Regions from separate parts of the Rhizobium sp. AG207R genome, predicted to be linked through region 1. Evidence: riboswitches for the same ligand, from Rfam matches in the RefSeq annotation. Region 1 holds a riboswitch; the other holds the start of a gene.
The links. A riboswitch is a leader RNA that binds a small molecule or an ion and turns the genes downstream of it on or off. The one in region 1 is predicted to bind cobalamin.
Positions count from the first base shown of each region.

Region 2: linked by a shared signal. The riboswitch ahead of JJQ51_RS05745 (aromatic ring-hydroxylating oxygenase subunit alpha) and the one ahead of cobU (bifunctional adenosylcobinamide kinase/adenosylcobinamide-phosphate guanylyltransferase) in region 1 are both predicted to bind cobalamin.

Region 1 covers NZ_JAEPVT010000010.1:233,581-249,167, reverse strand. The annotation lists gene JJQ51_RS24005 (glycosyltransferase) at 1-243, opposite strand, end outside; gene JJQ51_RS24000 (DUF707 domain-containing protein) at 619-1,758, shown strand; gene glf (UDP-galactopyranose mutase) at 1,885-3,060, shown strand; gene bmt (betaine--homocysteine S-methyltransferase) at 3,176-4,189, opposite strand; gene JJQ51_RS23985 (quaternary amine ABC transporter ATP-binding protein) at 4,355-5,407, opposite strand; gene JJQ51_RS23980 (ABC transporter permease) at 5,400-6,311, opposite strand; gene JJQ51_RS23975 (ABC transporter substrate-binding protein) at 6,559-7,557, opposite strand; gene JJQ51_RS23970 (hypothetical protein) at 8,369-8,512, opposite strand; gene JJQ51_RS23965 (cobyric acid synthase) at 8,748-10,202, shown strand; gene JJQ51_RS23960 (chloride channel protein) at 10,199-11,995, opposite strand; cobalamin riboswitch at 12,175-12,574, shown strand; gene cobU (bifunctional adenosylcobinamide kinase/adenosylcobinamide-phosphate guanylyltransferase) at 12,716-13,240, shown strand; gene cobW (cobalamin biosynthesis protein CobW) at 13,246-14,295, shown strand; gene cobN (cobaltochelatase subunit CobN) at 14,305-15,587, shown strand, end outside.
Region 2 covers NZ_JAEPVT010000002.1:346,085-361,671, forward strand. The annotation lists gene JJQ51_RS05695 (methyl-accepting chemotaxis protein) at 1-1,451, opposite strand, end outside; gene JJQ51_RS05700 (DUF4424 domain-containing protein) at 1,676-2,683, opposite strand; gene JJQ51_RS05705 (TlyA family RNA methyltransferase) at 2,796-3,536, shown strand; gene JJQ51_RS05710 (class I SAM-dependent RNA methyltransferase) at 3,533-4,783, shown strand; gene JJQ51_RS05715 (crotonase/enoyl-CoA hydratase family protein) at 5,176-5,928, opposite strand; gene JJQ51_RS05720 (acyl-CoA dehydrogenase) at 5,938-7,716, opposite strand; gene JJQ51_RS05725 (transporter) at 8,006-9,007, shown strand; gene JJQ51_RS05730 (BA14K family protein) at 9,078-9,545, opposite strand; gene JJQ51_RS05735 (glycoside hydrolase family 25 protein) at 9,791-10,801, shown strand; gene JJQ51_RS05740 (hybrid-cluster NAD(P)-dependent oxidoreductase) at 10,896-11,984, opposite strand; gene JJQ51_RS05745 (aromatic ring-hydroxylating oxygenase subunit alpha) at 11,987-13,231, opposite strand; cobalamin riboswitch at 13,328-13,531, opposite strand; gene JJQ51_RS05750 (DUF6656 family protein) at 13,880-14,497, shown strand; gene JJQ51_RS05755 (L-threonylcarbamoyladenylate synthase) at 14,557-15,531, shown strand; gene JJQ51_RS05760 (FAD-binding oxidoreductase) at 15,565-15,587, shown strand, end outside.

The DNA of each region.
Region 1 (15,587 bases):
GCGATGCCAGCGCGCGATGACACGCTTGCCGCGCCGCTTGATGTTCTGGTTGATCGCGTGGACGAAGAGCTCGTTGCAGAATTCGAACCAGACGATGTCGGCCCATTCCACAGCCGTCTCGATCTCCTTGAAAGTCTTCGGCTGTATGGCCATGACTTCGTAGGTCTTCGACAGATGTTGGAATATGTCGCCGATGAAGCTATCGACTTCGATGATTATGGCCAGCTTTTTCTTCTGATGCATCTTCTGCTACCGTAAAAGAGACGAGTGGTTCTTAGTCTCGACCTGACGGACGACACGACCGACCTTCGTGTCCGCCGAGCACCGACGTTCTTGGCAATATTCTGAACGCGCGATTGTCCCCCGCACAGAAATCCCAGCCCCGAGATTATGCCGACCAACTTTCGCGAGGCTGGATTGCTCGAAATGCGTTCTGGGCGACGGTGTTCCGGGCGGCAGGCGGCCTTTGATTTCCTGCACAAGCTTCGCAAAAGGAATGGTGGCCAAAGTGCCGATCAAACGAGCTCGATCGCGAGCGAATCTCCGGGAGCCATGTCGTCTGACTGCTTTCCTCGGATCGGGCCGTTACTTGGGGTTCGGAATTAGGGAACAGTCCACATGTCATTGGCAGCGAACAGCTTGCATAAGCCCGCCTACGAAGTGCATCCGGCGAGCCAGATACAATGGTCCGATGCGCCGCCGCTGACCCAGGACATGTTGAACGGCACATTTTGGAGCCTTGGCGACGTCAACCGCGGGATGTTCTCTCGCTTCATGGTTTTGGCGCCTGAGGGCATGATCGGCAATTATTTCGATCCCGCCGTCGATTTCTGGCATGTGATGGCCGGCCGGCTTTGCCTGATCGACAGAGATGGGCTGCCGTCGGTCATTTTCGATTCTGCCCATATCGAGGACGGCAATCTCATGGCATTGGCGGGCCGGGGCGTTATTGGAGGTGTCGATAGCACCTATCTGCTGGTGCCGGCCGATCACCCACCGCATCCGCTGTTTTCAACGCCCGTAGGTGTCGAGCGCAAGGCCAAGTTTCTCGTGCAGCCGCAGGAAGGGCTAAGGCGTCCCAATCTCGTTGTCGTGCCCGCCGGTTCGAAGTCGCTTCATCCGCGCTGGTTCGAGAAGATCGATGATGCCTCGCGCAACTGGGATCTCTGCATCGGCTATTATGGTGCCGAGACTCCGGAAGTTTCCAATAGCCCCTACGAATATCTGGCGCATCTGCCGAAGACCAAGAAGTTCAAGATCATCTACGACCTCTTCCATCAAGGCAGCCCGCTTTGGAATTATGAGCGAATCTGGCTGCCGGATGACGATCTGCTGTGCGATGGCGAGGACATCAACAGGATGTTCCACCTGTCGCACAAGCATGGTCTGGATCTCGCCCAGCCGTCCCTCAAAAAAGGACCAGGCTCTTATCCCAATCATCCTTTGACGGTTCAGCGACCCAACAGCGTCGTGCGTTTCGAGGGTTTCGTCGAAATCATGTGCCCGGTCTTCTCGCGGCGTGCGCTGCAAATCTGCATCGAGTCCATGAAGGATGTCGAATCCGGATACGGTCTCGATCATCTTTGGCCGTCATTCCTCGGGCGGCCGGCGGCGCGCATGGCGATTATCGATGCCATTTCCGTCGCTCACACGCGGCCGCTGGGCGCGACCTACAACGTCAATGCAGCGGTGGAAGAACAGGCTGCACTCTTCAGGACGTATCAATATACGCCGCTGAAATATGCTGGCGTCTGGTAGCGTGCCTGGATTTTTCCAAGTGCTGCCGACAGATCCGCGCCGCCGTCACCCTGATATATCCCATTCCGTTTGGCACCTTCGATTGCAGCCGCGACCGATATTTGGTGGTAGCGAGAGTTTTAGAGCATGATCGATTTTTCCAAGGTAGATTTATTGATCGTCGGTGCCGGCTTCTACGGCGCGACGATCGCGGAGCGGGTCGCGAACGAGCTCCAGAAGAACGTGCTTCTGATCGACCGGCGCAGCCATATCGGTGGCAATGCCTATAGCGAGTTCGATGGCGAGACCGGGATCGAGGTTCACCGCTATGGTGCGCATCTCTTCCATACACCGAACGAAGTGGTCTGGACCTATCTCAACAGATTTACGGCCTTCACCGACTATAAGCATCGCGTCTATTCGACCTACCGCGATCAGGTCTATTCAATGCCGATCAATCTCGGAACGATCTCGCAGTTCTTCAACCGGCGCCTTTCGCCCGACCAGGCGAAGACCCTGATTGCGGATCAGGCGGCAGAAATGGCCGGCCGTCATCCGGCCAATCTGGAAGAGAAGGCGATTTCGCTGATCGGCCGGCCCTTGTACGAGGCGTTCATTCGTGGCTATACGGCCAAGCAGTGGCAGACGGATCCGCGCGACCTGCCCGAACATATCATCACGCGCCTGCCGGTCCGTTACACTTTCGACAACCGCTACTTCAACGACAAATATGAAGGCTTGCCGGTCGACGGCTATACCGCGATCTTCGAGAGGATGCTGAAGCATCCGAAAATCCAGATCGCCCTCGATGTCGATTTCTTTTCGTTGAAATCCTCGTTGCCGGCCGATCTGCCGATCGTCTATACCGGCCCGATCGATCGCTACTTCGACTATTCCGAGGGTGAGTTGGGCTGGCGTACCATCGACTTCGAAAAGGAGACGCTGAATACCGGCGATTTCCAGGGGATGGCGGTCATGAATTATGCCGACGAGACGATCCCCTACACCCGTATCCTGGAGTTTCGCCACTTCAATCCGGAGCGCAGCTATCAGAATGAGAAGACGGTCGTGGTGCGGGAATATTCGCGCTCGGCCAAGCGCGCCGACGAGCCTTACTATCCGATCGATACACGTCAGGACAAGGAGGTCTTCCTGCGCTATCGCGACCGCGCCGAGGCAGAGACCAATGTCCATTTCGGCGGGCGGCTCGGCACCTACCGTTATCTAGACATGCACCAGGCGATTGGCGCGGCCTTGAAGGCGTTCGAAAGCCGCATCGTCCCGCATTTCACCGAGGGGCGTGCTATCGGTGGTGAGAAATAGAGGGCTGCAGGCGCCGGCTCACTTTCGGCATGCTTTGAAGACGCGGCCGAGGGAAGATCCCTGTGGAAGCACTTGAATGATAAAAGAAAGCCCGGCAACCGGGCTTTCTTTTTCCTTAGGATCGTCGACGACGTTCGCGAGCCGGGGCCGCGCCGCCTTCGTTGGCGGTCTTATTGCGCAGGGGACCGATCCGTTCGATGATCGTCTCCAGCGTCGGGCGAGGCCCGGCTACGTAGCTGTCCAGCGCCTCCCGCATGGCGGCGAGATGGCCGCAGGAGGTGCCGCAGCAGCCGCCGATGATCTTGGCGCCGGCATCGCGGGCAAGGCGGGCATAATCGGCCATCAGCGGCGGCGTGCCGGAATAATGGATTTCGGCGCCACGATATTCGGGAATGCCACAATTGCCCTTGACGATGACGATCGCGGAAGCATCCGCTTCAGTCATGTCGAGAAGGCTGGAGAGGATGTCGGAAGCGCCGACGCCGCAATTGGCGCCGACGGCGAGCGGGCCCGCGCCGATATCGGTGGCGACGGCATGAATATCCTTCGGATGCAGGCCCATCATGGTCTTGCCGGCCGTGTCGAACGAGCCGGTATAGGTATAGGGCAGGCCGACTTTGGCGGCGGCTTCTGCTGCAGCTCGGATTTCTTCCGGCGATGACATGGTTTCGATCCAGGCGACATCTGCACCACCCGCCTGTAGGCCTTCCATCTGCTCGACGAAAGCGGCGACGGCATCTTCATAGGTCAGGGCGCCGAGCGGCATGAGCAACTCGCCGGTCGGCCCGACGGATCCGCCGACGATGACCTTGCGGTCGGCCTTGTCGGCAACGGCGCGGGCGATCTCGGCGGCCGTCTTGTTGAGGCTATGCACGCGATCCTGCGCATGATGGAGCTTCAAGCGATGACGGGTGCCACCGAAGGTATTGGTGAGGATGATGTCAGCGCCGGCATCGACGAAATCCTGATGCAGCTTCGTGATCCGGTCGGGATGCTGTTCGTTCCAGAGCTCGGGCGCTTCACCCGCCTCAAGGCCCATGGCGAAGAGGTTGGTGCCGGTTGCGCCGTCGGCAAGCAGTACGCCCTTTTCGGCGAGAAGATCGGTCAGCGGATTGGTGGCGACGGTCATAGTGCGTCCTCGGATACGTCGGATGTTCGGATATCAAATGCAGATATAAACATTTCTTTATGTGAATACAACGACAAGATGGCTACCCATATGTCGACACGGCCATGGCGGCAGAAAAAAGCGCCCCGGTGAGGGCGCTCTATCGTTTGGGATGAAGATCAGCCGCTAGGCTGCCGCCATCTCTGCCGTCTCGTGCGATGTCGGCGTGACCATGGCGGCGATGATGCTTTGCAGATCGATCGTGCCGATAGGCTTGCCGCCCGCATCCATGACGATGGCTCCGGTTTGGCCCGCCTCGGTGATCTGCTTGGCGGCGACTTCCAGTGTCATGTCGCCGGGCACACGTGCACCGCCCGGCTCGCCGGCAAGCGGCTTCATGATGGTCTGGGCTTGGATGACGCGACCGCGGTTCACCTCCTTCACGAAGGCTGTGATATAGTCGTCGGCCGGCTGCAGCACGATCTCCTGACCAGTGCCCTGCTGCACGACCTTGCCGTCGCGCAGGATCGCGATCTTGTCGCCAAGGCGCAGCGCCTCGTCGAGATCGTGGGTAATGAAGACGACGGTCTTTTTCAGCTCCTTCTGCAGATCGAGGAGGACGGTCTGCATGTCGACGCGGATCAACGGATCGAGCGCCGAATAAGCTTCGTCCATCAGAAGGATATCGGCATCGTTCGTCAGTGCGCGGGCAAGTCCGACGCGCTGCTGCATGCCGCCGGAAAGCTGGTTCGGAAAGTGCCTTTCGAAGCCCTTGAGCCCGACGCGCTCGATCCAGTACTGGCCCTTCTTCTCGCTCTCGGAGCGCGGTACGCCCTGGATATCCAGGCCGTAGATCGTGTTCTCGATGACGGTGCGGTGCGGCAGTAGCGCGAATTTCTGGAACACCATAGCCGTTTTGTGGCGGCGGAATTCGCGCAGGTCGTTTTCGCTCATCTTGCAGACATCCACGCCGTCATAGAGCACTTCGCCGACCGTCGGCTCGATCAGGCGGTTGATATGGCGGATCAGCGTCGACTTGCCCGAGCCGGACAGGCCCATGACGACGGTGATGGCGCCGGCGGGCATATCGATGTTGATATCCTGCAGGCCGAGCACATGGCCATGCGTTTCATTGAGCTCGGCCTTGCCCAAGCCGTTCTTGACCTGATCGATATAATCGCGTCCGCGAGGACCGAAAATCTTATAGAGGCTTTTGATCTGGATCGCGTGACTAGCCATGGATGACCTCCGAGTGCTTCTGGAGCCTTCTGCCATAGGCCTGGCTCGTACGGTCGAAAATGATGGCAATGGCGACCAGCGCGAAACCGTTGAGGAAGCCGACGGTGAAGAACTGATTGTTGATCGCCTGCAGCGTGTTCTTGCCGAGACCGCCGACCCCAACCATGGAGGCGACGACGACCATGGCCAGCGACATCATGATGGTCTGATTGATGCCGGCCATGATGGTGGGCAGCGCGAGTGGTATCTGCACGTTGAAGAGTTTCTGGCGGTGCGATGAGCCGAAAGCGTCGGCGGCTTCCAGCACCTCCTTGTCCACGAGGCGGATGCCGAGATTGGTCAGGCGGATCATGGGCGGCACGGCATAGATGACGACGGCGATGAGGCCTGGCACCTTGCCGATGCCGAAGATGACGACGACAGGAATGAGATAGACGAAGCTCGGCATGGTCTGCATGACGTCGAGGATTGGATTGACGATCGACTGCAGGCGGTCCGAACGCGCCATCAGGATGCCGATCGGCAGGCCGATGACGATGGCGATGAGCGTACAGACGGTGACCATGGCAAGCGTGACCATCGTGTCGGTCCAGAGGCCGAAGACACCGATGAGGATCATGGAGATCGCAGTGCCGGCGACAATTCTGAGATTGCGGCTCGCGGCATAGACGACGAGCATCATGACGATGAGCACGATGAACCAGGGCGTATTGGTGAAGGCCCATTCGAGATAGTTCAGAAACCATTGCAGCGGCTGCACGATGGCGTCGATGAGCGTGCCGTAGGCGCGTACGGACGCCCTGAAGCCGTCATCGATATTCTTGCGTGCGAGGCGGATGATTGACTCGTCTATTGCCGGAAAGTTGCAGAGCACATTCGGCAGGATCGTACACTGGATAGCCATGTATTTCCCCTTCTTAGTCCGGTTTTGTCCCGCTCCACGCATGTGGCCTTCACGCGTGGATGGCTTGCAGCGCTGCGACCGGTTCTTCAGGCTGCCCCTGCATTCTTACTATATTCGCCACCATCAATCTGCACTCGTTGCGACCTTGCGCCATGTCACTCTGTCGGTATGAGGGTCATTCGGGTTGCACTGTGCGAATGTAAAATCGGCGGCAGGCACAAGGCCGCCGCCGATTCCGCAGCATGGATTAGAGCGAAGCCTTGATCTTGGTGGCAACGTCCGGGGCAACCCACTTGGTCCACATATCGGGGTAGGTCTTGAGGAAGTACTTGGCGCCGTCCTCGTTCGTGCCCTGATTGTCGGTCATCCAGGCGAGAACCTTGCCAACCGTGGCATTATCCCATTTGCGGGTCTTCATATAGTCCATGGCAATGCCGGCCTTGGCCGCAAAGTCCTTGGTGACGACGGTGTAGACATCCGAAACCGGATAGGAGTTCACCTTCGGATTGGCGCAGTCCTGCTGCGACGTGCAGGCATCCCATTCCTTCTTGTCGTGCGGCACGTTGAAGCTCAGACGAACCATGTCGTACTTGCCGAGGATCGCGGTCGGGGCCCAGTAGTAGCCGAGCCAGCCGGTCTTCTTTTCGAAGGCGTTGGCGATCGAACCGTCCAAACCTGCGGCCGAGCCGGTGTCGACGAGAGTAAAGCCGAGCTTGTCGGCGCCGAGAGCCTTGTAAAGGTTGGTCGTGGAGATCTGGCAGTTCCAGCCTGCCGGGCAGTCATAGACGGCGCCCTTGGATGGATCTTCCGGGGCCGGGAAAAGTTCAGGATGCTTCAGCGCGTCCTGAACGGTCTTGATGTCGGGATGCGCGTCGGCGACGAACTTCGGAATCCACCAGCCTTCGACGCCGCCATCGCTCAAAAGCGGTGCAGCCACGATCAGACGGCCTTCCGATACGGCCTTGTCGAGCGCGGTGCGCACGGCATTGACCCAAAGCTCGGGTGCGACGTCAGGCTGACCTTTTTCGTTCATGGAGGTAAAGGTCGGCTGTGTATCGCCGGTTACCAGGGTGACATTGCAGCCGTAACCGTTCTGCAGGATGATCTTGTCGACCTGCGCGGCAACGCCTGCGGATGCCCAGTTCATTTCAGCGATGGATACGCTGCCGCAATCTGCGGCCTGCGCCGAGCCAGCCAAAGCATAGGCGCCGAATGCAAAAATGGCTGAAGCGAGAAGCTTCTTCATTGATATCGTCTCCCAATTTTTCGTTACGTTGCGGAAATCGACTCCAACGCGTTCGATTTCTGTCGATCCCCTGTCAGCGCGGTCTGATTGCAACCGTTCATACGCCGCTGACGACGCCCGTACGGTCCCCTTTGCTGCTGTCGTGCATTTGGTCTTTTTGCGACCGCCGAATTCTGTCGCGGCCGGGCATTCTTTGCATCGACATCAATCAGCGTAAGGATTTGGATGAAGAAATCAACAGCCCATCGGGTAATGGACGTTATCGTGCCTCTTGGAGAAGCTTAAATAAGCGCCTGAATTAGCCTGTTTTCTGCCATTCGTGGCTGCAAAACGTCCATTACATGGCTTCCTCAAAGCTCTGTTGCTCAGACGGATTTGAATGGCGCTTAAATCTCGCGTCCCTGGAAGACGTTTTATATCTTATTTGCGCCGTTTACGCTTTCTCAACGCAAAGAGGAAAATTTTCAAAAAATTTTCAGATTCACTCTAATTTAAGCACTTAATAACCCTCCAGTAACGATGTCCGTTTATCAATCGATGCGTGGCGGGGGACATACCGCTGCTTCCCTGGATCAGGTATTGCGTACCGGGGAAAGCGAACCTTGCGGTGTATGTGCAGGGAAGCCGGCGTTTTTGGCAAACCGCGTCGATCTCCGGATCGCGCGGTTTTCGCGCTTGAGAGGGTGCCTTTACGAGGCAGTTTGATCTGCCCGAAGCGGCACCCGTTCCATCTCGATAACGATCAAAAATAAAGCCGCCGATGCTATCGCATGGCGGCTTCTCATGTGTCGGCTAGCGGCTTGACGCGCTATTAGCCAACATTATAGGTGCGGATGAAGCCAACCGTACCGAAGCGCGTATCGAGCTGCTGCAGGCGGCTCTCCGGGCGGCGAACCGGAAGCTTGCCATTCCAGGCGATCTGGATGGAATTCTGTCTGTTGAAGATGAAGAGCATTGGGGTATCCTCCGACCCGGACCGGCCGGTTTCGTTGTTTGTTTTCGCGATGGAGATAATCCTCTTCCGCGTAACTCACAATGGATGAAATCGTCATCCAATGTCGCAAACAGAGCATGTTTGAGGGTGGTGCATTTTTGTATCGTGCTCGCTCTTTCCGGAGGCCCGGGATCGCGGCAGAATCAAGGCGGAATCTAGCGTTTTCAGTGGCTGTGGCGCATCGAGGTGGTGGGGAATGACAAGAGCGATCATGCTGCAGGGAACCGGCTCCGATGTCGGAAAAACGGTATTAGTCGCAGGTCTGTGTCGGCTGTTCGCGAACAGAGGCGTGAGGGTGCGCCCGTTCAAGCCGCAGAATATGTCCAACAATGCCGCCGTTGCGGAGGATGGCGGCGAGATCGGGCGCGCCCAATGGCTGCAGTCGCTTGCGGCGCGGGTGCCATCATCGGTTCACATGAATCCGGTGCTGTTGAAGCCGCAATCGGAAACCGGCAGCCAGATCATCGTACAGGGCAAGGTCTGGGGCCATGCCAAGGGCAGGGACTATCAGGCGCTGAAGCCGCAGCTGCTTGGTGCCGTACTCGAAAGCTTCGCCACGATGCGGGCAGGAACCGATCTCGTTGTCGTCGAGGGAGCTGGTTCGCCTGCCGAGATCAATCTTCGACGCGGCGATATCGCCAATATGGGCTTTGCGACACGCGCCAATGTCCCCGTCGTGCTGGTCGGTGACATAGACCGCGGCGGCGTAATCGCGTCACTGGTCGGCACGTATCATATATTGCCGGAGGAAGACCGGCGAATGATCCGTGGCTACCTGATCAACAAGTTTCGTGGCGATGTCTCCTTGTTCGGTGAGGGCATAGCGGCCATCGGCGGCTTCACTGGCTGGCAATGCCATGGCGTCGTGCCGTGGCTGAAGGCGGCGGCGCGTCTGCCGGCGGAGGATTCCGTTGTGCTGGAGCGGCTTGCTCGTGGCTCGTCCGGCGCGCTCAAGGTCGCCGTGCCGGTGCTGTCGCGGATTGCCAATTTCGACGATCTTGACCCGCTGCGAGCCGAGCCCGATGTCGATCTGGTTTTCGTTCGCGCTGGAGAGCGTTTGCCCGCCGATGCAGGGCTTGTGGTGCTACCTGGCTCGAAGTCTACGATCGGTGACCTTCTCGATCTGCGTGAGCATGGGTGGGATCGCGATATTGCTGCCCATGTGCGCCGCGGCGGTCGCGTCATCGGCATTTGCGGCGGCTATCAGATGCTCGGCCATACCGTTTACGATCCGCTCGGTATCGAGGGATCGGTGACCGAGACGCCCGGATTGGGTCTTTTGGATATCGAGACGGAAATGGCTCCAGAAAAGACGGTACGGAATAGCACTGCCGTTTCCAAGGAATATGATGTGCCGCTATCGGGCTATGAAATCCATCTTGGCGTCACGCGGGGTCCGGACTGCGAGCGGCCATCGACCATGATCGACGGGCGGCCCGATGGAGCCATATCGCCGGATGGCCGTGTTATGGGCACATACCTGCATGGTCTTTTCGGCAGCGATGCTTACCGGGCGAAGCTGCTGGCAAGCTTCGGTCTTTCCGGCGAGCGCATGAACTATCGCGCCAGCGTCGATGCGGCGCTGGACGAAGTTGCGGCAGAGCTGGAAAGTGTACTCGATCCCGCCTGGCTCGACGGTCTGGTCGCCTAAAGTTCCCCCGACACTTCCCGCCGCCGGCGGTCGAGTTCTTCGCTGTAGCGGCGCAGCGTATAGCTCTCCGTCAGCAGACCGATGACTTTACGCTCGATCAAATCGTTGACCACAACGAGCGCTTCGCTCTTCGTCTGCTCGAACATGGCGGCTGCCTGCTTGGCGTTCATCTGCGGCTGCAGGAATTCGTTACGCAGCCGGATGAAATCGGAAAGGCCGTGCTCCTCGTCGTCTTTTTCGATCGGGCTCGCATAGACGTCGGGCACGAGAACCATTCCGGAATATTTCTCGTTCTTGTCGATCAGGATGACGCGCTGCGCCGAGCCGATCGGAAAATTCTTGCGGAATTCCTCGATGCTCATGTCGATGCTGCCCGTGTGCACGTCGGGGCGCATCATGCGGGCGACCGTCAGATTGCGGATCCAGCCGACATCGTGGGCGCTGCGGATGCTCTCGCCGCGCAAATGGAAGCGCCATGTGGCGAAGGAGTAGCCGAAGGTCGTGCGCACCACCAGCGATGAGGTGATGACGGCAGCCAGCACCAGGGCAGTGATCGGAAAGTCCCCGGTGATTTCAAGCGCCAGGAAGGTCATGGTCAGCGGGCCGCCGATGATGGCAACGGCCAGCGAGCTCATGCCGACGACGGCATAGACGACCGGCGTCAGCGTGGCATGATCGAAATAGGGTGCACAATAGGCGAAGATCTTGCCGAGCAGTGCGCCCATGAACAGCGAAGCGAAGAAGAGGCCGCCTCTGAAGCCGGAGCCGATCGATATTGCGGAGGCGAGCGATTTCAGCAGGAATAGACCCAGCAAGGCGCCCAGCGTCACGTCCGTAGACAGATTGAGATGCAGCGCGCCATGGCCGGCAGATAGGACCTGCGGCGAAATCAACGCCAGTGTTCCGACGACCAGGCCGCCGAGCGCGGGCCGGAAAGGCGGCGCGATGGAACTCTTGCGTGCCAATTCTTCGACCCAGGCGACGCCCTGCATGATCAGGATGCCGATACCGGCGCAGAAGGCACCAAGCAGGATAGCTGGAAGATAATCCGCCGGAACGATCGCCCCGAAATGATCGATATCGATGGCGAAGTCATCGCCGGCAAGCAGTCTTGCAATCATCGTCGATATCAGTGCCGAGACGACGACAGGGGTTAGCGTCAGGATCGAATAGCTGCCGATGATGAGCTCAAAGGCATAGAAGGCACCGGTGAGCGGCGCATTGAATGCTGCGGCAATAGCACCCGCAGCACCGCAGCCGACGAGCATGCGCAGGTCTGCGCGGCGCATCTGCATCTTATAGCCGAATTTGGAGGCAATGCCGGCCGCGAGCTGCGTGTAACCCGCTTCAAGCCCGACGGACGCGCCGAATCCATTCGAGATCAGGTTCTGCACGGCGACGATGATGCTGTCGGTAAGCGACATCCGGCCGCCATGCAGCGCATTGGCTTCGATCGGGTCGACCATCGGCTTCTTGCGCGTGCGCGACAATATGTAGAGCAATATGCCGAGAATGATGCCGCCTGCGATCGGTGCGATGAACAACACCGATTTGTCGGGAATCGCCATTGCTGCCGAACTCAAGCGTTCGTAGTCGGTTATACCGTAGATGACGCTGTGAAGCTTGCGCGAGATATAGCTCATCGCGGTGACGGCACAGCCGGACGCTATTCCCACCAGCGCGCCGGCAAAAACAAGTCCCAGCTCGCCACGGCGCAGCAATGCCCTGAAGCGACCGAGATCGAATAGGACCGAGAAGACGCCGAGACGTCGCGGTTGGAATTTCTGCAGCATTGGAAGCGGACGATACGTTTTGCTCGAATGTGAGGGGTTACCCTCTATAAACTCCTAACATCAAAGAAATACGGCAAAAAAGCCGCTGGTTTTATGGGAATTTTCAACCGAATTCGCAATCAGGATGGCGCAGGTCGCATCCATGCCCTTGATTGACTTGAACTCAGTGAAAGCCTAATCATTGCGGCATAACGAATGGTTCCTGAGCGGCGATCTGCCGCATGGGATGAAAAGGGAATGTGAAGGGGCGGACCCAATCCGGGCGTTCTCATCACAGCCGACCCCGCGACTGTAGAGCGGTCAGGGTCTTTCGTTCGGTTTGAAGTCTATTTCGTCGATGGTTCGCATGGGGCGAACGGGGGCGAGGCAGGCGCAAATCGAAAAAGCCACTGGTGTGGCATCATGATTAACCGGGGCTGGACGCCTCTTATTCTACGAATCGTCCGCCTTTTCATGATGCATTGCCGGGAAGGTGAGAAAGATCCGCTGGCGCACGATCGGGGGCGACCGGTTTCGGTCCGCCCCCGTCGCGTCGCCTCATCCGCGAGCCAGGAGACCTGCCATGCGTGCCGGGCGCAGAGCCTGTTTTGGGACGCGAGTTCCGCTGCCAGCACGGAGGTTGTCATGGCGCAAGACGAGTTTTCGGCGTGTAGGCGCCTGTTTCCCGGTTCCAGCGACGTGCTGCCGACCCTCGCTTTTGCTCGAGAGCGGGCATAACGCATGTCGTCTTCGATTTCCCAAGCGGTCTTCGTTCTTGGCGGCGCGCGCTCCGGCAAATCCAGGTTTGCAGAATCGCTGGTGTCGGATACCGGCCTCGAATGTCACTATGTGGCGACAGGGCGGGCGTGGGATGACGAGATGCGCGAGCGCATCGCCAAGCATCGTGCCGATCGCGGCGATCTATGGCAGACGCATGAGGAGCCTATGGATCTCGTCGGGCAGCTTGCCGCTATCGACGCGGAGGGGCGGGCGGTGCTTATCGACTGCCTGACGCTCTGGGTGACCAATCTGATGATGGCCGAGCGGGATATGGCGGCAGAATTTGCCGCTCTCACTGCATTTCTGCCGACTGCGCGATCAAGGCTCGTTCTCGTCTCCAACGAGGTGGGCTTGGGAATCGTACCAGAAAATCGCATGGCGCGCGAATTTCGCGATCATGCCGGCCGCCTGCACCAGATGGTCGCGGCGGCGAGTGCCGAAGTTTATTTTATCGCAGCGGGCTTGCCGCTGAAAATGAAGGGCTGATCCATATGAACCAGGAAAAGATTCCCGCCACCGTCATCACTGGCTTCCTGGGAGCCGGCAAGACGACGATGATCCGCAACCTCCTGCAGAATGCCGGCGGCAAGAAGATCGCGCTGATCATCAACGAGTTCGGCGACCTCGGCGTTGATGGCGACGTGCTGAAGGGCTGCGGTGCGGAGAACTGCACGGAAGATGACATCATCGAGCTGACCAATGGCTGCATCTGCTGCACCGTCGCCGACGACTTCATCCCGACGATGACGAAGCTTCTGGAGCGCGATGCGCGCCCGGATCATATCGTCATCGAAACATCAGGCCTTGCCCTGCCGCAGCCGCTGGTTGCCGCCTTCAACTGGCCTGACATTCGCACCCATGTCACCGTCGACGGCGTCATCACGGTGGTCGACAGCGCGGCTGTTGCCGCCGGCCGTTTCGCCGACGATCACGACGCCGTAGAGGCTGCTCGCGTCGAGGACGACTCGCTTGATCACGAAAGCCCGATCGAGGAACTGTTCGAGGATCAGCTGACCTGCGCCGATCTGATCGTGCTCAACAAGACCGATCTGATCGACACTGATGGTCTCGGCCGCGTCCGCGCCGAAGTAGCCTCGCGCACCGCCCGCAAGCCGACAATCATCGAGGCCAAGAACGGCGATGTGCCCGCCACTGTCCTGCTCGGCCTCGGGATCGGCACGGAAGACGATATCGTCAACCGCAAATCTCACCACGAGTTGGAGCACGAGGATGGCACGCCGCATGACCACGACGAGTTCGACAGCTTCGTCGTCGAACTCGGCCCGATTGCCGATCCGGCCGCCTTCGTCGATGCGCTGAAGGGCGTGATTGCGGAGCATGATGTGCTGCGCCTCAAGGGCTTCGTCGATGTCCCCGGCAAGCCCATGCGCCTGCAGCTTCAGGCCGTCGGCAGCCGCATCGACACCTATTTCGATCGCGCCTGGACGCCGGGTGAAGCCCGCGCGACCCGGCTTGTCGTGATCGGCCTGCACGAGATGGACGAGACGATCGTTCGCAAGGCGATCGAAGCATTGGTCTAAGGGACGTCCATGCACCTCCTTCTAGCCCAAAAGGGAACCATCAGCGACGGAGAGGAGGCGATCGACCTTGGGCAGTCGCCCGGCGATATCCTCTTTCTGTCGGCCGCCGATACCGAGCTTGCGGCGATTGCCGCAGCCCACGGAGAGGGCGGCCGTTCCCTTCGGCTTGCAAGCCTGATGAGCCTCAAGCATCCGATGTCCGTCGATACCTATATTGACAGAACGGCGCGGTATGCGAAGCTCATCATCGTGCGGGCGCTCGGAGGAGCAAGCTACTTCCACTATGCGCTGGAAGCGCTGCATGCCTGTGCAGCGCGCCAGGGTGCCTTGATCGCGGTGCTGCCGGGAGATTCGAAACCCGATCCCGGGCTAACGCCATTTTCCAACGTCGCACTCGATGATCTCAATGCGCTCTGGTCCTATCTGATCGAGGGCGGCGAGGCGAATTCGCGGGCGTTTCTCGCCTATGCCGAGGCGATGCTCTCAGGCGCCGAGAAGCCGATGCCCGCCGTACCCTTGATGAAGGCCGGGATCTGGTGGCCAGGGCGGGGCGTGATCGGCGTCGAGGAGTGGAGGAGAGTCTCCAAAGCGGAGATGGTGATCCCTGCAGGATTCGAACCTCCGACCGTCGCGATTTCCTTCTATCGGGCGTTGGTTCAGAGCGGTGAAACCAGACCTGTCGAAGCCATGATAGAGGCGCTTATCGCTGAGGGCATGCGGCCGTTGCCGGTCTTTGCCTATAGCCTCAAGGACGTCGTGTCGGTCGGTATTCTCGAAAGTGTCTTTACCGAGCTGAAACCGGGCGTGGTCATCAATGCCACGGGCTTTGCCGTTTCAGCTCCGGGCGCGGATCGGCAGCCAACAGTGCTGGAGACTGGTGACGCCATTGTTCTGCAGGCCATCTTCTCGGCTTCATCGAAGGAGGCGTGGGAGGAATCTTCGCAGGGGCTTTCGGCGCGCGATCTCGGCATGAACGTGGCGCTCCCCGAGGTCGACGGGCGCGTTCTCGCCCGCGCCGTGTCCTTCAAGGCTGCGGCCCGCTATGACGAGAGAGTCGAGGCCAATATCGTCGCCAGCGAACCGCTTGAGGATCGCATGCGCTATACGGCGCGGCTTGCAGCCAATTGGGCGCGGCTGCGCAATACGCTGCCCGGCGATCGCCGTGTTGCGCTTGTCATGGCGAACTATCCCAATCGTGATGGACGTCTCGGCAACGGTGTCGGGCTCGATACGCCGGTCGGCACGATCGAAGTGCTGAAGGCGATGCGGGCGGCCGGCTACGGCGTTGCCGA
Region 2 (15,587 bases), on a different contig from region 1:
TGTGCAAGCTCGCGCACTTCCTGGGCGACGACGGCAAAGCCCTTGCCGGCATCTCCGGCACGTGCTGCCTCGACGCCGGCATTCAGCGCCAGAAGATTGGTCTGGAACGCGATGTCGTCGATGACGCTGATGATGTTGCTGATCTCGCCCGAGGATCTTTCAATCTGCTGCATGGCCGCGACGGCTTTGCGAACCACTTCGCCCGATCGCTCCGCACCGAGGCGGGCGCGTTCGACGAGATGGCCAACATCCTCGGCGCGCTTGGCAGAGTCACGAACGGTCGTCGTGACCTGTTCCAGTGCTGCGGCAGTCTCCTCGACAGCGGCAGCCTGCTGCTCGGTGCGATGCGCCAGATCATCGGCGGCCGCACGGATTTCGTCAGCACCTGCATTGATGGCGCGGGCATTGGAGCCGACAGACTGCAGGGCGGCCTCCAGCTTCTCGACTGCATTGTTGAAATCAGCGCGAACGCTGTCGAATTGCGGTGCAAAGCTGTTGTTAAGGCGGGTTGCGACATTACCCGACGATAGAGCCGAGAGGCCGCCGGCGAGCGCTTCCATGGCGAAGCGGATTTCGCCTTCTTCACGCGCCTTCTGCTCGTCATTCATCAGGCGCTGACGTTCGGCATCACCACGCATGCGCTCGGTCTCGCCAGCAAGACGCAGCTTCTCGATGCCGGCCTCCTTGAAGACGAGGACGGCATCCGCCATACGGCCGATTTCGTCGCCGCGGCCGACAGCCGGGACTTCGATATCGTGCTCGCCGTTTGCCAGACGGCCCATGGCCGCCGTCATGCCGACGATCGGGCGCACGATAATGCGCGAGAGCAGCCAGGCAAGCACAGCGGCGGCTAGCGAGGCGAAGATACTGCCAAGAATGAGGGTCAGGCGAAGATCGCCATTGGCATCGTCCTGCATGGCTGCCAGGTCGCTCGCCCTGGCGCGTGCGGCCTTCTTGATCTTGGCGGCAGCTTCACGGAAGCCGTCAAGCTGACCCTTGGTTTCGTTCTGGCCGATCTTGACGATCTGATCGAGCGGCATCTCGGTTTCCTTGCGCGCCCTGGCCTGTGGCTCCGCGAGCTGATGGAAATAGAGATCAGCAGCTTTCTGCATGTTGTCGATCGCCTGCAGCAGATCCGGAGAATCGGCGGCCGCCTCCTTGGCGGCTGCGATGCTCTTCAGCATCCGCTCGCGATTGTTGAAGATATCGCCATAGGTGCTGTCGCTGCGCAGAAGCAGGAAGCCGCGCAGGTTGACGGCCTGTTCCAGCATGGCCTGCAGCGAATCATCGATCAGGCTGACGAGCTGCTGCGATTTTGCCTGCTCGTCGGCGGCTCCGGCCGAGACGTCCTGCTTTGCATAGACGAAAGCGGAAACACAGGCAAAAATGGCGATCAGGGCCGTAAATGTAATGGCAAGCTTGCCATTCAAAGAGAGTTTTTTCGCAAACATGAGCGAGCGCCTCCTGAGCGCCGGTCCTGGCGAGCATCCTCCGGCCGTCATTGGGAGGGAGTACGGCCGATGCTCGAAGAATTCAGGGAGGGCATGATTGGGACGCAAACGCGTGAAGCCTTCATGGCAGGCGGTGATCTGGAAGCGGATCACCGCAATCCTCGGCATGAGTAGAGGTTTCGGCTTTAAATTTATTTAATTTGCGCGGACTGCTCAGCTCAGCACTAGTTCACCGCTGCCGCAGCCAGGATCAGGATTTCCAGATCGTGCTCCGGGTAAAAATCCTGCGCTATCATCTGGAACGTCGTCGCGCCGATCTTCTTCACATTCGTACCGCAAAAGCTGATGTAGTTCTCGGGACTGCCCTTATCGACCGTCAGCTCGAAATGCTTGATCGGGCCGGACCAGTTGGCACCTGTCGTCAGCACATAGGAGATCCAGCTTTCGGTATAGCCGCGACCACCCTTATCGGCCGCTGTGGCAAGCTTGACGGCCGTCTTCAAAAAGGCCTCATCGAGGCAATATTTGGCGCGATAGTTCTGCAGCTGCTGCTTCTGGTAATCTTCGTCGCCGGCAAAGGTGATGGCGACGGTTCCGCCGACGCTCGGCTTGTAGCGATGCTCCACGCCGATCCTGGCCTTGGCCGGAAACTTGGTGCGCCACCAATAGGTCGTGTGCAGCGTCCACATCGGCGTCGGATGATGTTTCATGCCCTGGCCGTCGGCGTCGTATTCATCATCGGCGATCAGTCCGCGGGCTGTCCAATCCTCGAGCACATCGACGGGCAATTTAGCGACAGCATCCGTCGCCGCCTTGCTGAGCGGCAGCAGCGGCACGCCGTGAGCCTTCAGTTCGTCGGTCATGTCGACTCCGGCAACCGATACGCGCTGCTGCAGGATCGGCGTGATGGCCTTGCCGTCCTGTGTGACGGTGAAGCCGAGGAAATTGTCGGAATCGACATTTCCGGCATCAACCATGCTGTCGATGTCGCCCTTGATATCGGGCATCGGAAAGGCGACGACGCTTTCGACGTCCTTGTCGGACGTGTTTTCAAAGACGTAATCGACACGGACCTGTTCTGGCGAAATGAACAACTTTTCCTGATCCATGCTGATATCGCCGGTGCGGACATAGGCGAGACCGCCCGTCTTCAGCTCGGCCATCGTGTCGTTTGCCATAGCCGGAGCCGCTGACATCGCCATCAGCGCAGCATAGCCACCAATCTTCCACATGATGCCCCTCGCCCATTGATCGCGGCGATTATGGCTGGCCGCTATCCGACGTCAACGCCGATTACAGCATAAAAGGCTTGCAACATAATGCATTGCCCGGCAAGGACAGCCCATGTCCGAACCGCAACGCCTCGATCAGCTTCTTGTCACCCTTTCGCTCTTCGCCAGCCGCTCGCGCGCTCGCGATGCGGTCCAGCGCGGTACGGTCACCGTGAACGGCAAGATCGTGACGAAGCCGGGAGCACTTTTTTCCGAAAATGCCAAGATCAGCATCGACGATCCGGCGCAGGATTATGTTTCCCGCGCGGCCTTGAAGCTGGTGGCGGCGCTCGATCATTTCGGTCTCGATCCGCGCGGACAGCATTGCCTCGATGTTGGCGCATCGACAGGCGGCTTTACCGAAGTGCTGCTTCAGCGCGGCGCTACCCATGTCACGGCAATCGATGTCGGCCACGACCAGATGCACCCGCGCATAGCGGACGATCCACGCGTGACCAATATCGAGGGGCTGAACGCGCGCAAGCTGACGGCGGAAGATATCGGCGAACCTTTCTCCTTCGTCGTTTCCGATGTCTCCTTCATTTCGCTGAAGCTGGCTCTCGCGCCGGCGCTCGCGCTCGCCGAACCCGGCGCGCGGGCGGCGTTGCTCGTAAAACCGCAATTCGAGGCGGGCCGCGATGCGATCGGCAAGGCCGGGCTTTTGAAAGACCCCTCCTCCGCTCCGGCTGTGGCCGCCGAACTCGAGCGCTGGTTCACCGAAGACATGGGTTGGCAAAGCCTCGGCCTCATCGCCTCGCCGATCGCAGGCGGCGACGGCAATCAGGAGTTTCTTCTCGCAGGGATCAAGCCATGAGCACCGAAACCGTTACCATTCAAAAGCTCGGCGCCCAGGGCGACGGCATCGCGCAGGGCACCGATGGCCCGATCTACGTGCCCTTCACCCTACCGGGCGAAAACGTCGCCATCGCGCGGGTGAAAAGCCAAGGCACGTTGATGTCGATTACGACGGCCTCACCGGATCGCCAGGAGCCGCACTGTCGGCATTTCGGCCCACATGGCGTCAACGGCGCCTGCGGCGGCTGCACCCTGCAACATTATGCCGATGCGCCCTATCGCGCCTTCAAGCGTCAGCTCGTGGTCGATGCCCTGCGCTCCAAGGGCCTCACGCCCGAAGTGGACGATATCGTCGCCGCGCATCCGGGCGAGCGCCGCAGGGTCGTCTTCGCCGCGCGCAAGACTGAAAAGGATATGCTGATCGGCTTCAATCAGGCCGAAAGCCACCACATCGTCGCCATAGAGGAATGTCCCATCGCCTCGGCCGGCATCATGGCCAGGCTGCCCGCCATCAAGACGATTGCAGCGGCAATCGCCATCAATGCCGAAGCCTTCCGCATCTCCGTATTGGAGACGCAGACGGGCCTCGATCTCGCCGTCGACGGCATCAAGTCTCTTTCGGACAAGCAGCGCCGTAGCACGATCGAAACGGTGCTGTCGCTTCGCGGCATCGCCCGCGTCTCGCTAAACGGCGAGATCCTAGTGGAGCCGGTAAAGCCGATGATCGATTTCGGCGGCGTTCAGGTTGCGCCGCCGCCCGGTGCCTTCACACAGGCGACCAAGCAGGCCGAGGACGCCATGGCGGAGCTGGTTGCAATCCACGTCGGCAAGGCCAAGCGTATCGCCGATCTCTTCGCCGGCAGCGGCACATTCTCGCTTCGCCTGGCGCGGATCGGGCGGGTGCATGCGGTCGAAGGTGAGGCCAAGCCGCTTGCCGCTTTGGATCATGCCGCCCGCAACACGCAGGGACTGAAGCCAGTCATCGTGGAACGCCGCGATCTTTTCCGCCGGCCCTTGATGGCGCAGGAATTGAAGGTCTACGATGCCGTTGTCTTCGACCCGCCGCGCGCCGGCGCGGAATTCCAGAGCAAGGAACTGGCGCGCTCCCAGGTCAAGAAGATCGTTGCCGTCTCCTGCAATCCGCTGACCCTCGCCCGCGATCTCGCTATCCTGGTCGAGGGCGGCTACCGCATTACGCGGGTGACGCCGATCGACCAGTTCCTGTGGACCTCGCATGTCGAAGTCGTTGCGGCGCTGGAGAAGTAGCTCTCTTCGCCAGAAGTTTGGTGGTCGGCCCTCGTGGTTCGAGGCTACGCCCTCTGGGCTTCGCACCTCACCATGAGGGCGGAGTCGCTCACGATCGAGATGCGCCAGAGATTAGCCTTCATGCTGAGGAGGCCCGAAGGGCCGTCTCGAAGCACGAGGGCGGGCAGGGCTATCGCATATGGAGGCGGATGAGCACCATAAACTCCTTCTCCCCTTGGGGAGAAGGTGGCCCGAAGGGTCGGATGAGGGGGTTATCGATTTGAATTCATGGATTTTGGTGGTCTTGGCGGGCACCCCCTCATCCGCCTGGCGGCACCTTCTCCCCGATGGGGAGAAGGGGGACAGCGGCGATCTCCGCTCATATGCGATAGCCCTGCGAGGGCGGGTGAGCTTCACCGCTTCATGAAGGCTTCGAAAGCCGCGCGGGCCTCGGCGCTTTTCAGCTGGGCGGCGAAATGTTCGGCTTCATCCTGGATGCGGTCGAGGACGGCATCGGTTGGGCCTCGCATCAAGTCACGCGCAATCCGCAGAGCCTCGGGCGGCTTGGCGGCGAGTTTTGCAGCCAGCGACAGCGTTTCGGTCTCCACCGTTTCCGGTGACGCCATCTTCCAGATCAGGCCCGCCTCCTTCGCTTCGGAAGCGGAGAATCCTTCGCCGAGAGCAAGCAAGGCGAAAGCACGCTGATGTCCCATCACGCGCGGAGCAAGCAGGCTTGAAGCCGCTTCCGGAACCAGCGCAAGATCGACGAAGGGTGTCTTGAACAGGCTGCGATCCGAAGCAATTGTTAAATCGCAATGCAGATGGATCGTGGTGCCAATACCAATCGCCAGACCATCGACACCAGAGACGACGGGCTTCTTTGTGCTCGCCAGTGCAACGAGAAAATCAATGACTTCGCGCCCCATATTGCCGCTCATGGCGAAGGCAAGGAAATCCGCCAGATCGTTGCCGGCGGAAAAACAGCCTTCCGTGCCAAGAAAGACGTGGACGCGGATGTCCGGCGCAGCTTCCGCTGCCTTGAGCGCATCGGTCATGGCCTGATACATGGCGCGCGTGATGGCATTCTTCTTTTCCGGCCGGTTGAAGCGGATGATCTGGACCTGCGGCGCAGTCTCGGGGCGTTCGATCAGGATGTGGTCGGTCATGGCTTTTCCTCAGGCTAGTGCGGCGCGGGCGGCTTCGAGGCTGGATGCGCCGGCGATGACCCGATCAGAGAGAGCGGCGGTCTCGGCCAGAAGATTTTCGGCAGCGAACCGGCAGAGTGCGATGCGCTTGATGCCTTCGCCGTCGCCTGCATCGGCAAGGCCACCCTTGGCAAGATACGAGCCGGTCAGCACCAGGCCGAAAAGCCGCTGGTAAGGCGTGGCGCCCGCCAGAGCTTCGGCAACGGCGCCTTCTGCCTGTTTCGACAGGAGCCATTCGCTCGTCTTTTCGAGATCGGCAATGGCTGCCTGCAGCCGCGGCGCCGTTTCACCGAAGCCTTCGAGATTGGATTTCGCGACACTATCGGCAATCTCACGCAGTTCGGCAATGACGCCGCGCACATGATCGCCATTGCCGATTGTCAGCTTGCGCGTCACCAGATCGATCGCCTGGATGCCGTTGGTGCCCTCGTAGATCGGTGCGATGCGCACATCGCGCAGCAGGCGTGCTGCCCCCGTCTCCTCGATGAAGCCCATGCCGCCATGAACCTGTATGCCAAGCGATGCGGCATCGACGCCGGCATCGGTGGAAAAGGATTTGGCGATCGGCGTCAGCAATGCTGCACGCTCCTGCCAATATTTCGCCCTCTCGGGATCGCGATGCGACATGTCGATCGCCTGTGCACAGGCGTAGCAGATCGCGCGCCCCCCTTGAGTCAGGGCTTTCATCGTCAGCAGCATACGCGCGACATCGGGATGCTCGATGATGGGGCTCATGCCTGATACGGCCGTGCCCGGCGCGCGGCCCTGGGTGCGCTCCCGGCTATAGGCGATGGCCTTCTGGGTTGCCGCTTCCGCAATCGCCACGCCCTGAATGCCGACAGCCAATCTGGCATTGTTCATCATCGTGAACATGCAGGCGAGGCCCTTGTTCTCCTCGCCCACCAGCCAGCCGACGGCGCCCTTTTCCGCACCATATTTGCCATCGCCATAGATCATCGTGCAGGTCGGTGAACCATGGATGCCGAGCTTATGTTCCAGCGAATGCACGAAAAGATCGTTGCGGGCGCCGAGCGAACCATCCTCATTCACAAGGAATTTCGGCACGAGAAACAGCGAAATGCCGCGCGTGCCGGCCGGCGCATCCGGAAGGCGGGCGAGAACGAGATGGATGATGTTCTCGGTCGCTTCGTGATCGCCCCAGGTGATGAAAATCTTCTGGCCGAAGATGCGATAGGTGCCGTCATCGCGGCGTTCGGCGCGGGAGCGCAGAGCGCCGACATCGGAACCCGCATGCGGCTCCGTCAGGTTCATGGTCCCCGTCCACTCGCCCGAGACGAGCTTTGCCAGATATGTCTTCTTGAGGTCTTCGCTGCCGTGAGCCCGCAGCGCTTCGACCGCTCCCATGGTCAGCGTCGGCGCGAGGCCGAAGGCCATCGAGGCGGAATTCCACATTTCCAGCGTCGCGATGTTCAGCATGTGCGGCAGACCCTGCCCACCGAACTCCTCGGGCGCGGTCAGGCCATTCCAACCGCCAGCGATCCAGTCGCGGTAGAGCTTCTCCCAGCCATCGGGAAGAACCACCTTGCCATCCGCCAGCCTTGCGCCTTGCTTATCGCCATTCTCGGCAAGCGGCTCCACCTCTTCGCCGGCGAAACGCCCGGCTTCCGACAGGATGGCATCGACAAGATCGGTGCTGAGATCGCCGAGAACGCCCTCTTCCATGGCGCGCTCCATGCCAACGACATGTTTCAGGGTGAACGCGATTTCTTCGACAGGCGCCTTGTACATGATGATTTCCTCCGGATCGATGCTAGCGATGGCCCGCCTCATCCGGACCATCGGCCATTTGTGGTTATAGCTAGTTTATTTTTACGTAAACGTCAATTTTCTCAAATTGCAGGAAGCATCGATTTCCATCGTCTCGCGAACCCGAACGTGACATGCGTCTTACGCGTGCCGAGCGGCCGTGACATCGCCGCCTATATCCGCGATTATTCCGCCAAAGCAGCGACTTGCATAAACAATCGTCATGAACGAAGACTAAGGCAACTGTTCAGACAATGCGAATGATGCCCCCATGAACACGCTCACGTCAGCCAACACCATACCAGGCTTTATCTGGGCATACCGTCTCCGTCCCGGCGAAACCAAGCCGGAGCGCCTACCTGACGATACCGATCGTTCGAGGCTGTTCGGCGACGACGGCTTTCTCTGGCTGCATCTCAATCTCGTGGATGCCCGGGTGCCGGCCTTCCTCGAGGATGCGCCGGGGCTGAACGAAGCCGCCCGCATAGCGCTGACCACGCATGAGACACATGCAACGATTACGGTCGACGAACAGATGCTTTTCGGCACATTGGTCGACTTCCAGCGCGACTTTGCCCACAACACCCACGACATCGGCTGGCTGCATTTCGCACTGACCGATCGCCTGCTGATAACAACCCGGCTGCAGCCGCTGCGCAGCCTGGACAGGACCCGGGTGCTGATCGAAAAAAACGCCGCACGATTTTCCAATCCCGTTGATATTTTCGAGCTGATCGTCGTCGAGTTCCAACGAACCCTGATCTCCGTCGTTATCGAAATCAGCGAAGAGCTGAATGGCATTGAGGATTTCGTCCACGGCAATACGTCGCGCGACGAGCGTGCCAAGCTGCCGCCCATCCGCAGGACGATCGTGCGCCTGCATCGCCATCTGCGGACCGTTCTCTCGTTGATGCGCCACGCCGCTGCCTCCGACGACGAGGAAATGCCGCTCGGCTTCGAGGATGTCGCCGGCCGGCTGACGGGACGCCTCGAAGCGGTCGAGCACGACGTCTATGCACTGCAGGAACGGGCGAGGCTGCTGCACGAAGAGATCGATTCGAAGCTTGCCTCCGAGATCAATCGGCATCTCTACATCCTGTCGATCATGACCGCGTTTCTGCTGCCGCCGACGCTGGTGACCGGATTCTTCGGGATGAACACATCAGGGTTGCCGCTGGCGAGCGGTGCAAGTGGCACCGGATATGCGGTTGGCTTCATCATCGCCTCCATGCTGCTGGCATGGTGGCTACTCAAGCGGGTCAATATTCTCTGACGTCGAATCATGCAAAAAGCCGCCCGGCGAAAAACCGGACGGCTGGCATTGGTCGTTCTGGAAACGCTGCTTAGAAATACGGCGAATAGCACTGACGGCGCGGGCCGGAATTCGGCTGGAAGGTATTGTCGTAGGCGCGATAGGAGCGATAGCGTGACTCGCACCAGGCGACATGGCGCGGGTTGATACCCGCGGACGGAGCCGGAGCCGGCTCATAGTAACGCGGCTGGCTGGCGATCGCGCCGCCGATCAGCGCGCCTGCGCCGAAGGCAGCCAGCGGGAACCAATAGCCGTCATGATAGCGATAGCCATGACGATACCCTCGATAACCACGATAGCCGCCATACCAGCCGCGGCGGTAGTAGCCGCCATGGCGCCACTGCACCTTTTCGACATTACCAGGCGCGGCCTGGGTGGGTGCGGACTGTTTTACGATCGGTGCGGCCGGCATCTGCATGGCGAAAGACGGTGTGAAGCTCGTCATGGCGACGACAGCCGTTAAGGCGACTGTCGCGATTTTTGCACGGAAACCAAGCATTTTCATCTCCATTCCCTGGTTCGACCTGATACTCAAGCCTGTAGCGTTTCATGTCGGGAATGCTTCCCGAGCAAGGTTTCGCCGCCTGCTTCGTCGCATATCCGAATAGACGGCAAGAACGCGGCAGCGCGTTATTTAGTTCCTCAAATCCCTACCGATTTAAGGAGTTACGAGGGGCTCCACGATGAACTTATAGTGATTGCTTTCTTAACCCAAGATTAACCAGCAATCCTTATTATTATTTCATGAAAGGATACCGAAAGAGTAACCTCCTCATTTACTGCTTCCTGACGATCCTGGCCCTGATGGGGCTGGTCTCCAAGCCTTCGGCCGGCGAAAGCCAGCCCTGGGGCGATCCAAAAAACGCCCTGATTGTCGATGCTTACGAGCTGAACACCATCGACTGGAACGCGTTTCTGCAGGACAAACGGATAGCCGGCTTCATCTCCAAGGCGTCCGACGGACTTCCTGAAAGCTTCAGTTGCACAGGCGACCATGGCGGCGATACGGTGGCCCATTGCAGGACGATGTGGCGCAAATACGCAGTTAGCCGCGAACTGTTTCAAACCCGCCGCATGCTGGCAAAGACGAATGGCCTGTTATGGGGCGCCTATCATCTGGGGCGCCCGGGCAATCCGATCGATCAGGCCAATCATTTTCTCGACTACGCCAATCCTCAGCCCGATGAATTGATGGTGCTCGATATCGACGGCATGGACGCGACGCAGTTCATGTCGCTGGATGACGCGCAGATCTACGTCGCCCACATCAAGGTCAGGACCGGGCGCTACCCCATTCTCTACGTCAATCACAACACGGCCCGATACATAGCCGACCATCGCGGCACTTATCCGCTGCTGTCGCGGCTGCCCTTGTGGTATGCGCGCTACAAGCCTGATGTCAAAGGCACTTTTCCACTCGGCAACTGGGACAATTATGCCATCTGGCAGTTCGCTTCTTCAGACAATTGCTCGGAGAAAAGCTGCCCCTATCGCGTGCCGGGCACGCTCACCGATATCGACGTCAATGTCGTGCCGATGACGAAGATTCAGCTTGCCAAAATCTGGCCGCAAGGTGATCTCCTGCCGGCCAAACCCCTGCCCGCGCCGGACGTGACGATCGCGCTCGCACAGATGTGCAGCGGGCCGCGGCAGACGCTCGTTTCGCTCATGGCCGACGTCGACCCAGTCGTCACTGCCTCGACCCCGCAATCGAAGCCGGTCGAGATCAACGAGCTGAATTACCAGGATTTCTAGAGTATCTTCGCTTTTCCTCGAATCGCGAAAACGCTCTATCTTCTTGTTTGTTTACGCATTCCGGACGGAAAACCGCTGCGCACCTGGAAATGTTCTACGCCTCGATCTGCACATCCGTCTTCGGGCGCGAACAGCAGGCGAGGATATAGCCCTCGTCGATCTCGTCATCGAGGATGCCGCCATTGTGGTTCATCTCGACTTCGCCGGAGAGCTTCATGACCCGGCATGTCCCGCAAAGACCGGATTCGCAGGCGGCACCGATGCGCACGCCGGCGCCGCGCGCTGCCTGAAGCACGGTCTGGCCCGCTGCGCAGACGACATCCTTGCCGGCCATGGTGAAACGGATCGTGGTTGCGGCCTCGCCCGATGCATCATCGGAAACTTCTGCGAGCGGTGTCGCGGCATTGGCCGGCTGGAAGCTTTCCTGATGGTAGCGCGACATGTCGAAGCCATGGGCTTCGAGCATGGAGCGCACGGCGTCCATGAAGACTTCCGGGCCGCAGCAGAAGATCGTCCGGTCCATGAAATCCGGCGCCAGCAGACCGATCTTCGCCTTGTCGATGCGGCCCTTCAAACCCGACCAGAGATCGGTGCGGCCGCAGCCCTCGACGATGAAGCCGAGGTTGAGGTTCGGCATGAAGCGGGCGAGATATTCGAGCTCGGAACGGAAGATGATATCCGTCGGGCTGCGCGAACAGTTGACAAAGGTAATATCAGACAATGGTGCGATATCGGACATATACCGCGTCATCGCCATCATCGGCGTGATCCCGGAGCCGGCCGAGACGAAGAGATATTTCTCGCCGGGATGGCGGATATGGCTGAAATCGCCGAGCGGGCCGAAAGCCTTGATGCGCATGCCGGGCTTCAGGTTCTCGAACATCCAGCGCGTGCCGATGCTATCCTTCTGCGCTTTCACCGTCACGGCGACCGAGAAGGGCCGCGACGGCGTGGACGACAGCGTATAGGTGCGCATGACCGGCTCCGGAGCCGTCGGCAGCTCCAGCGTCACGAACTGGCCCGGCAGATAGCGGAACCAGTTGTCCTTGTCGGACCCGAAAGTGAAGGTCATCACATCGGGCGCTTCGGGCGTTGCCGAGAGGCATTCGAGCACATGCTGCCTGTCGTTCCAGGGCTGCATCTGGTCGAGGTGTCGATGCGGGTAGGAGACGGTCATGTTCATACTCAGGCAACCGCAGACAGCTTAGCCTGGTCGCCCTGCAGCCGGTTGATCATGAACGTCGTGTACCATTCGACGAACTGCATGACTCCCCCTTCATGGACCTCCGAATAGGGACCGGGCTCATAGGCCGGCGAGCGGATGCCGAAGGCGTTTTCCTCGACGATGCGGCGGTCCTGATCGTTGGTTTCGGTCCAGACGTGGGTCAGCTCTTCCAGATTGTAGTCGACACCTTCGACGGCATCCTTATGGACGAGCCACTTCGTGGTGACGGCGGTTTCCTCGGCGCTGATCGGCAGGACACGGAAGGAAATCGCGTGGTCGCCGAGCATGTGGTTCCACGTCGTCGGGTAGTGGAACAGCAGCATGGTGCCGATGCCGTTGATCGTCACGTCAGATGAAAGCGGCCGCCTGACGGCATTCTGGCCGGACATGGTGTAGCTCTCGGCCCCTTCGATCAGCGGCATGCGGGCGGCGCGGAACTGTCCATCCGGCGAGATCTTGAACTCGCTCGGCAGGCCGGCAGCTTCGCAGCGCTGCCAGTGTTCAGCGATAACGGGGTCGTTCATCGCGCCCTGCACGCCGGTGACGGTCGGAGCCTCCGGGAAGGTGCGGCAAAGTTCCGGGTGATTGGCCGCGCAATGGTAGCATTCGCGGTTGTTTTCCCAGACGAGCTTCCAATTGCCCTTTTCGATAATGGTGCTCTGGAAGGCGACCTTGGCTTCGCTGATGCGGTGCGGCGCCATGTAGGGCTCGATCGTCGCGCGAACCGGGGCAAAATCGGGAGCGTTCTGCGCGAGGCAGATGAAGATGTAGCCGCCGACGCTTTCGCAGTGAACCGGCTTCAGCGAATACTGGCTCTTGTCGAAATCCTCCGCCATCTGGCGGGCAAAGAGCAGCGAGCCGTCAAGTTCGTAGGTCCACTGGTGATAGGGGCAGACGAGCTTTGCCGAGGAGCCGCGCTCCGTCGTGCAGACGCGTGAGCCGCGATGGCGACAGCTATTGTGGAAGGCGCGGATGACCTGATCGCGGCCGCGGACGATGACGACGGGATAATCGCCGATCTGGACGGTGAAGTAATTGCCCGCACGCGGCACTTCGCAATCATGGCCGATGAAGAGCCAATCGCGATAGTAGATCGTCTCCATGTCGAGCATGAAGTAATCCGGATCGGTGTAGAAGGGTTGCTCCAGACTGAAACCCGTCCGGTGGTTCTTCAGTTGCCGCAGAACTTTGCTGCCGATGTCCATTTGCCTATCCTTAGCAGTACCAGGAGGCGGGCAAAGGACATGCACGGCCGATTGGGAGCGGCCAAAAGCAATGTCCCGACCACCCGCCGCGGTCAGTAAACCTATGTGCCCAAGGCTGGTTTCCGGGCTCTGGAGCGGCCCTGTTTCCAGAGCCCCATGGCACCTTCCCAGGTCGATCGACCCAGTGGCTTTATCCGCCATGCCTCACTCCACCACCGTTGCGGGGGCAGCGCCGGATTTTGACCGGCTTCCCAATTCTCCGTCTCCCTAGCGGACGGCACCTTGAGATTGATGGCATCATAGCTCCCGGCTCCGCCAGCCGCTGCGCTGCAATGCGACATCGGCTCCGAAATTGACGACAGGCGAAACGGGACGCCGGGACGGTTGCGTGCCGTGAGAATATTGACTGGCAATTCAATCGCTTGGGCGCTTGCATTGGAGATGCTGCGAGCATCGCATGTGCGTTCGACCAATGACGCTTTATCCTGATTGCGACAGGTCCGCAAACGGCCGATAATCGGAAGACTAGTTGCGCGGCGGAGAGCGCCGCAGAGCCGCCATCGGGGGCCTTCGGTCCAGCGCGCGATCAAGCTCGGCTCAAGCTCCATAGTCCATCATGTCGCGAAGAGTTTTATAGCGAGATCCGGCATGGCCAAACTCAGATATTTCGACGCTGGGAAGCCCGCCGAGCCCGAACCGGCGCCACCGGTATCGACGACGGGCTACAGCGAATTCCTGCGCACCGGCCGCATCAACCGCAACAGGCCACATTGGCTGGCGGAAGAGCGGGAATATCTTACCCATGAGCAGGTGGCTGTGCGCACGGCACAGAAGCTCAGGGATGCCGGCGAAAAGACCCATGACCGGCTCAACAGCTTCCACAAGTCCATTCGCTTTCCGAAGCTCATCTTTCACCACACGCTGAAGGACACGCCGCATCTCGGCTATTGTCACGTCACCGCGGCGCGGACGCAGTTCGCGCATTATGAGGACGTGAACTGGGCTTTCTATATCGCCAATTTCTTTGCCCGCATCGGCCAGGAAGAGAATTTCTTCGAGGACATCAGCCTCAAATATTCGCGGATGTATTTCGCCGTCGCCATCCATCCGGACAGGCAAGCGGAAGACAAGAAGCTGACGATCAATCGCGACGTCAGAGGCAACGGCGTGCTGTTCCATACCCACGATCCGCAGATCGCCATCCGCAATGTTCTTCTCCTCGGCGCGCGCAACGAGCAGCTTCGCGACATTATTCGCCAGCTTTGACGATTGATCCGAAAACTCGAAGAGCATAAGAAACGGCCTGAACTGCAAGCAGGCAGGCCATGGCACGACACATAGACATTCTCGAACATCCGCAAACGGCGATCGAAGTCGCGACAGCGACTCTCGCAGAGGGTCTGCCGATCGGGCTGCCGACGGAGACGGTCTATGGTCTTGCCGCCGATGCCACCAATCCCGCCGCGATTACCCGGATCTACGAGACGAAGGGTCGTCCGCGTTTCAATCCGCTGATCTGCCATATGAGCGATCTCGCCATGGCCGAACGCTATGCGGTCTTCGATCCTATCTCCCGTAAATTGGCGGAAGCTTTCTGGCCCGGCCCGCTGACGCTGGTGCTACCGCTCAAACCCGACAGCGGCATCCATCCGCTGGCGACTGCCGGGCTCGACACGGTCGGCATCCGCGTGCCGCAAGGCTTTGCCGGCGATCTGATCCGCGCCTTCGACAGACCGCTTGCTGCGCCGAGCGCCAATACTTCGGGCAAGATCAGCGCCACAAGCGCCGATCATGTCGATGACGACCTTGGGGAGCGGATCACGCTCATCCTCGATGCCGGGGCCTCGGTCGTCGGCGTGGAGTCGACCATCGTCAAGGTCGAAGATGAAGAGATGCGCCTGCTGCGGCCCGGCGGGCTGGCGGCCAGCGAGATCGAGCGGGTGGCCGGCAAGGCGCTGAAGCGCAAGAAGAAAGCCTCGGCTGCCATCGAGGCTCCGGGGATGATGGCTTCGCATTATGCACCGGGCGCAGCCGTGCGCCTCGACGCGACTGAGGTTTCCGCGAACGAAGCGCTGATCCGCTTTGGGACACCAGATATTCCCGGCAGCGAAAAGGCCATTGCCGTGCTGGACCTGAGCGTCAGCGGCGATCTCGCCGAAGCCGCAGCAAACCTCTTTGACTTCATGAAGCGCGCCGATGCTACGGGTGCTGCGACCATTGCCTTTTCGCATATTCCCGACGAGGGCCTCGGTGAGGCCATCAACGACCGGCTGCGCCGCGCCGCCGCGCCCAGAGAATAAATCAGCCCGACATCATCAGGCAAAGGACACGCCATGAGCAGCTCCGTCCCCTCTTC